2 regions of the Rhizobium sp. BK312 genome follow, and region 2 is predicted to be linked to the other one. Evidence: predicted binding sites of a transcription regulator. Region 2 holds the regulator's gene; the other holds the start of a gene.
The links. The regulator PhoB, encoded in region 2, activates phosphate uptake and scavenging genes when phosphate is short. The targets are predictions, from matches to a motif close to TGTCATNNANCTGTCAT.
Positions count from the first base shown of each region.

Region 1 (3,781 bases), on a different contig from region 2:
CTGGCGCTTGTCAAGGAAATCACCTTCCTTGGCCTGCTCCTCATCGCTTCCGCCTGCGATGAAGTGAACCACCACACGCCCGCCGCTCAGCTGATCGAGCGTGGCGAGCGATTTTGCCGCGACGGTGGGATAGATCGTGTTCGGACGAAGGGCGATGATGATCTTGATATTCTTCGTGTGCGCCGCAACCGTTGCGCCGATGGTAAAGGGATCGAAGGAGGCGCTGTCGTAGGGAATAAGGGTATAGTTGAAGCCATAATCATCGAGCGAACGGGCATAGCGCTCTAGGAATTGCGGGTCGAGCGCGGGGTTTTCCAGAGGATTGAGCTCGGTCGAGGCATTCGGAAAAGTGACGCTGATGAATTCGGTCGGCATATCGATGTCCTATGGTTTCCTTCATCGGATTTGGACAGAATGCTAGCGTGACCCTCCGGCCTCAGAAAGACAGGTCGTTCTTTTTCTACTAAATTTATAGAATATTCGTGCTTAAGATGTCTTCAATCCTGAAGGCACAGTTCTATCCGACCCAATTCGTCATCCAATAGGTGAGTGCAGAGATAGCAGCCGCAGCCGGAAGGGTTATTACCCATGCGATGACAATATTGCCCGCCAATCCCCAGCGAACTGCGGAGACGCGCCGGGCAGCGCCGACACCGATGATAGCGCCCGTGATCGTATGGGTCGTCGAGACCGGGATGCCGAGCCATGTCGCGGCAAACAATGTCAAAGCACCGCCCGTCTCGGCACAGAAACCCTGCATTGGATTGAGCCTCGTGATCTTCGAACCCATCGTATGCACGATCCGCCAGCCGCCAAACAGCGTCCCGAGCGCCATCGCGGACTGACAGGACAATACGACCCAGAGGGGGACATGGAACTCCGCTCCGGTATGCCCCTGCGAATAGAGCAGAACGGCGATGATCCCCATCGTCTTCTGAGCGTCGTTTCCGCCATGACCAAGGGAATAGAGGGAGGCGGAGACAAATTGCAGCACACGGAAGGTGCTATCGACGGCGAAGGGCGTCTGGCGAATGAATATCCAAGTCACGCACAGCACGAGGAAAAGCGCGAGAACGAAGCCCAATAAGGGAGACATGACGATGGCGCCGGCCGTCTTCAGCAAGCCCGACCAAACAATGGCGCCCATGCCGATTTTAGCCAGGCCGGCGCCGACGAGGCCACCGACCAGTGCATGTGATGAACTTGATGGAATGCCGAATACCCAGGTCACGATGTTCCAGACGATCGCCCCCATCAGGGCAGCGAAGATGACCTGCGGCGTAACGATATTGGGATCGATGATGCCGGTGCCGAGGGTTTCGGCAACGTGAAGCCCAAAGAACAGGAAGGCGATAAAATTGAAGAATGCAGCCCACAGCACGGCATATTGCGGCCGCAGGACCCTGGTCGAGACGATGGTCGCAATAGAATTGGCGGCATCGTGCAGTCCGTTCAAAAAGTCGAAGAACAAGGCCACCGCGATGAGACCCGCCAGCAGCGGAAAAGCGAGGGTGGCCTCCATCAGACGTTCTCGATCACAATGCCGCTGATTTCATTGGCGACATCTTCGAACCGGTCGACGACCTTCTCCAGCTCGCCATAAATCTCGCTGCCAATGATATAGGCCATCGGGTTCGTTGCGCCATGGCGGCGAAAGAGATCCTTCAGGCCCTGCTCATGGAGTTCATCAGAACGCTCTTCGACATCAACAATTTCTTCGGTGAGCGCGCTGAGGCGGGAGGAATTGGCGCTCATGCGATCGAGAAGAGGAATTGCATCAGCCACCAGTTTTGCCGCCTGAACGATCGCGCCGCCCATTTCCTGCATGCCGGAATCGAAGCTATCCTGCTCGAACAGGCGGATTGTCTTGACCGTCTTGTGCATCATGTCGATCGCGTCGTCCATTGACATGATGAGATCCTTGATATCGCCACGGTCAAAAGGCGTGATGAAGCTGCGCCGTACCGCAAGCAAAACTTTGCGCGTGATGTCATCGGCCTCGTTCTCGAGTTCGACGATGCGTTTGCAGTGCTGCTCGGTATCTTTGCCGCTCAGCAGTTCGTTCAGGGCTTCCGCGGCGCTGACGATTGTACGGGAATGCCGGCCGAACAGATCGAAAAAGCGATCTTCCCGGGGCATCAATTTACGGAACCAATTCACTCTCGGCGCTCCGAACGTGTGTTGTCATAAATCCGTCATAAATGATGGAGGCCACCATGAAAAGCCGATGTGCCCGCGAAACCACGGTCTTCGACAGTCTCGCAAGAGTTGGGATGCCGATAGAGGTGCCACACCCAGACCTGGGCGATAGGTAAGAACCGTATATAGAGCGGGTCAAAATCGCCATGCGCTTCTGTCGGCTTCCCCAACAAAACAAGGACAACAGGGAACAATGACCGCCAGGTCCCGTTTGTTTCCTGTCGTCGACATGGAGTCCGCTGATGAGTGCGCGTGCGCAATGGAAAGGATATCTGAAGTTCGGGGAGGTCGGCTGCGCTGTTGCGCTCTATACGGCAGTTTCCACTTCCGAGCGGATTTCCTTTCACACGCTGAACCGAGCAACCGGCAATCGCGTCCGACGGGAATTCATAGATGCTGCGAGCGGGAAACCGGTGTCGCGCGAGGATCAGGTCAAAGGCTACGAACTCAACAAGGATGATTACATCGTTCTTGAGCCTGAGGAAATCGCCGCGGCGGTGCCGGAAAGCGACAAGGTCTTGCAGATAAAGGCCTTCATGGCATGCGACGACATTGATGACGTCTATTTCGACCGTCCATATTATCTCGCCCCTTCCACTCCTGCGAGCGAAGAGGCATTCGCATTGATCCGCGACGGAATGCGCAAGAAGCAGGTCGCTGCCATTGCCCAAACCGTTCTGTTTCGCCGCCTGCGAACCGTCATGATCCGTGCCCACGGCAAAGGGCTGATCGCGACGGTATTGAATTTCGACTACGAGGTTCGCTCGGCAAAAGAAGCCTTCGAGGATGTGCCCGATATGAAAATCAAAGGCGAAATGCTCGATCTCGCCAAGCACATCATCACCACCAAGAAAGGCAAATTCGATCCGAGCGAATTCGACGACCGCTATGAAGCAGCGCTTGCGGAGCTCGTAAAGGCCAAGATCGAGGGCAAGAAGATCCCGCAACGCAAGCCGGCAAAGGTCGCCAAGGTGACCGATCTCATGGAGGCTCTACGCCAGAGTGCCGGCATGAGTGGCCAAGGTAAGGCAAGCGCAAATGAACCCGCTAGGAAATCGGGCGCGGCCTCCCGCAAGACGGCCAAATCGCGAACGAAGTCTTCTTCGCGGCCGCAACGCAAGGCGAGCTGACGATGGCATTGGAGACCTACAACCGCAAACGCGATTTCAGCAAGACCACCGAGCCGAGAGGGCGAGCCGGCAGAAAAAAGATCGCGGTATCCGGCAACAGCTACGTCATTCAGAAACACGATGCGCGCCGGCTCCACTATGATTTTCGCCTCGAATTGGACGGGGTTTTGAAGAGCTGGGCCGTGACTAAGGGGCCGAGCCTGATAGCCGGCGAAAAGCGGCTGGCGGTGCAGACCGAAGATCACCCGCTGGAGTATGGTAATTTCGAAGGCACGATCCCCAAGGGCGAATATGGCGGCGGGACCGTCATCGTCTGGGACAAGGGCTCTTGGACGCCGCTTGGCGATCCCCATAAGGGCCTTGCGAAGGGACATCTCGAATTCGAGCTCCACGGAAAGAAACTCGGCGGCCGGTGGCATCTGATCCGCATGGCGGGGAAGCCACGTGAGAAG
Region 1 is NZ_JACHZP010000013.1:85,347-89,127, reverse strand. Features, by position in the region: gene FHT85_RS27995 (LLM class flavin-dependent oxidoreductase) at 1-375, opposite strand, end outside; gene FHT85_RS27990 (inorganic phosphate transporter) at 518-1,522, opposite strand; gene FHT85_RS27985 (DUF47 family protein) at 1,522-2,139, opposite strand; gene FHT85_RS27980 (Ku protein) at 2,442-3,329, shown strand; gene ligD (DNA ligase D) at 3,332-3,781, shown strand, end outside.
Region 1: FHT85_RS27985 (DUF47 family protein) is a predicted target of PhoB. The motif match lies at 2,183-2,199, and genes of this name have one in related genera.

Region 2 (3,781 bases):
ATAGAGGTTGGACAGGTGCCAGACCTTGTCGGCCTGCGCCTTCAGCTCGGCGACAAGATGGGGATGAGCATGACCGAGCGAATTGACCGCGACGCCGGCTGCGAAATCGAGGTAGCGTTCGCCATTCTCAGTGACCAGCCAGACGCCCTCGCCTCGCTCGAACCGCAGCGGAGCGCGCAAGTAGGTGTCGTAAAGCGGCGTGGTCTCGGCCATGGCCATATCTCCTGATCACAACTTTAAGGACCGATCGCTTCCATTTGATGAAACGGGTCCGAAAAAATCAAAAATGCCGCCTTGCGGCGGCTCGGGCACTATTGATGTTTTGCACCGCGATGTCAACAAAACTGCCGTTTTAGCAGGTGCGAGAAAAGGCTTGCCGGCAAAAGAGATGCGTCGGGCGGCGCCTATGGCAGAAATGCCACGCCCGGACAGCAAGTTGGGGAAAACCTCGAAATCGATTCCTCAAGATTCCCGCGACTCTTGTCACGGAGTCAGCCTCACACTAGGTTAAAAACCAATTGCTAGACTGCATGCGGCGGAACTAGTCACCACAATTTTAGAGCGTTTCGCGCCTCGATACCATGCGAGGCAATGGTGAGGGATTCTGCCATCGGAAACGCGACAGCGGAGACAGGGCATGAATTGGACAGACGAACGCGTCGAGAAGCTGAAAAAGCTATGGTCCGAAGGATTGAGCGCCAGCCAGATCGCTGCGCAGCTCGGTGGCGTGAGCCGTAATGCCGTTATCGGCAAGGTACATCGCCTGAACCTCCCCGGCCGAGCGAAGGCGGGCGGCACGACAACCGCAGCGCGCACGCCGAAGCGCAGCGCAGCGGCACCTCGCGCTGCGACCTACGGATCGCGCGTTGCTACCCGCACGGTGGTTGCCCGCCAGCAGGGCGCAACCATGCTGAAGGAAGAGATCGAGATCGATTCCGTCAACGAAATCCAATATCGCCCGGCATCGAACGTCGTCGTTCCGATCTCCCGCCGCCTCGGCCTGACGGAACTGACGGAGCGCACCTGCAAGTGGCCGGTCGGCGATCCGCTGAAGGACGATTTCCATTTCTGCGGCAATGAGAGCCCAGATTCATCGCCTTACTGCACCTACCATCAGCGCCTGGCCTACCAGCCGGTGCATGAACGGCGTAGGCCGGCCCAGCCGCGTGGCTGAGAGGCTTGATGACTGAGATAAAGAAACGGGCCCTTGAGGCCCGTTTTCTGTTTCCGCCGCTATGTTGATGCCTGATCGGGTATCCCCGCTCAGGCCTCCATGGAATAGCCCGCGCCGCGAACGGTGCGAATGACATCCTGCATATTGGAGAAATTGAGCGCCTTGCGCAGGCGGCCGACATGGACGTCGACCGTGCGTTCGTCGACGTAGATATCGTGACCCCATACGCCGTCGAGCAGCTGCGAACGCGAGAAGACGCGGCCCGGCGAGGACATCAGGAACTCCAGCAGGCGGAATTCCGTCGGCCCCAGCCGCACTTCGCGGCTCTTGCGGTGGACGCGATGGGTTTCGCGATCCAGCTCGATATCGCCGCAGCGCAGCACCGTGGAGAGAACCTCCGGGCGGGCACGCCGCAGCATCGCCTTGACGCGAGCCATCAGCTCCGGCGTCGAGAACGGCTTGACGACATAATCGTCCGCGCCGGTCGAAAGCCCGCGCACGCGCTCGCTTTCCTCGCCGCGGGCCGTCAGCATGATGATCGGCAGGCGCTCCGTCTCCGGCCGCATACGCAGCCGGCGGCAGAGCTCGATGCCCGATACGCCGGGGAGCATCCAGTCGAGGATCAGGAGATCGGGGATGCGCTCCTGGAGACGCAGCTCGGCCTCATCGCCTCTGAGGATCGTGTCGACCTCGAAGCCTTCGGCCTCAAGATTGTAGCGCAGCAGAACGCTGAGCGCTTCCTCGTCTTCTACAACAGCAACTCTCGGAACCATGCGCCTATGGTCTCCTTTCTTCGCTTTCGGATTATTCGGTCACTGCGCCGACGGTATTGGCGGTATCGTCCTTCGGGCGCTCGCCTTCCGGCTGCGCGCCCGTCGCCATGTAATAGATCGTCTCGGCGATGTTGGTGGCATGGTCGCCGATGCGCTCAATGTTCTTGGCGCAGAAAAGAAGATGCGTGCAGGTGGTGATGTTGCGCGGATCTTCCATCATGTAGGTCAGCATCTCGCGAAAGAGCGAGGTGTACATGGCGTCGATTTCCTCGTCGCGTTCGCGGATCGACACGGCCTTGTCCGGCGAGCGGGTCGCGTAGACATCCAGAACTTCCTTGAGCTGGCTCAGCGCCAGTTCGGAGAGATGCTCGATGCCGCGGGCGAGACGGCGCGGGACACCGGTGCCCTGGACGGCGATGACGCGCTTTGCGGTGTTCTTGCCGAGATCGCCGACGCGCTCCAGATCGGATGCGATGCGGATCGAGCCCATGATTTCACGCAGATCCGCCGCCATCGGCTGACGGCGGGCGATGGTAACGATCGCCTTGTCGCCGACTTCGCGCTCGGCATGGTCGAGAACGACGTCGTCGGAGATGACCTTCTGGGCCAGGGCAGCGTCGCTGTTGACCAGCGCGCGTACGCTGTCGCTAACCATCTGCTCTGCCAGGCCGCCCATTTCAGCAATGCGGCGCGTCAGGAACTTCAGGTCTTCGTCATAGGCAGAGAGAATGTGAGTGGAGACCATTTTTCTATCCTCAAGGTGAACTGTGTGAAATGAGCCGCGCGCCTGATATCATCAACCAAAACGGCCCATGATGTAATCCTGCGTGCGGAAATCGTCGGGATTGGTGAACATCTTATCGGTGTCGTTCTCCTCGACCAGGTGGCCGAGATGGAACATTGCGGTACGCTGCGAGACGCGGGCTGCCTGCTGCATGGAATGCGTCACGATGACGATGGTGAAATTCTCCCGCAGTTCGTGGATGAGATCCTCGACCTTGGCGGTTGCGATCGGATCAAGCGCCGAGCATGGCTCGTCCATCAGGATGACCTCCGGGCTGACCGCGACGGCGCGGGCGATGCACAGACGCTGCTGCTGACCGCCCGATAGGCTCGTGCCGGCATCATGGAGCCGATCCTTGACCTCGCCCCAGAGACCGGCCTTCTGAAGACTGCTCTCGACGATATGCTCGAGATCGGCCTTTGAGCGATGCAGGCCATGGATGCGCGGGCCGTAGGCGACGTTCTCATAGATGGACTTCGGAAATGGGTTGGGCTTCTGGAAGACCATGCCGACGCGGGCGCGCAACTCCACCACGTCGATGCTGTCGTCGTAGACATCCTGATCGTCGAGCGTGATCTTGCCGGTGACCCGGCAGGTCTCGATCGTATCGTTCATGCGGTTGAGGCAGCGCAGGAAGGTGGACTTGCCGCAACCGGAAGGGCCGATCAAAGCCGTGACGGTATTGGCGCGGATCTTCAGATTGACGTCGAAGAGCGCCCGCTTGTCGCCGTAGAACACAGAAACGTCCTGGCCGATCATCTTGTAGGGGATCGTCATCATCTTCCTGGACAATGCTTTTTCGCTGGCGGCTTCCGTCATCATGTTCATTTCGTGCGCCCTCCCTTACCAGCGCCGCTCGAAGCGGCGGCGCAGCAGGATGGCGCCGATGTTCATCGCGACGAGGAAGAAGAGAAGCACGATGATGGCGCCGGACGTCCTTTCTACAAAGGCCCGCTCGGCTTCGCTCGCCCACATGTAGATCTGCACCGGCAGCGCCGTCGAAGGATCGAGCGGCGATGCCGGATAGTTGGCGACGAAGGCGACCATGCC
Region 2 is NZ_JACHZP010000005.1:430,246-434,026, reverse strand. Features, by position in the region: gene FHT85_RS17020 (aspartate aminotransferase family protein) at 1-213, opposite strand, end outside; gene FHT85_RS17015 (GcrA family cell cycle regulator) at 638-1,174, shown strand; gene phoB (phosphate regulon transcriptional regulator PhoB) at 1,264-1,947, opposite strand; gene phoU (phosphate signaling complex protein PhoU) at 1,979-2,692, opposite strand; gene pstB (phosphate ABC transporter ATP-binding protein PstB) at 2,744-3,559, opposite strand; gene pstA (phosphate ABC transporter permease PstA) at 3,575-3,781, opposite strand, start outside.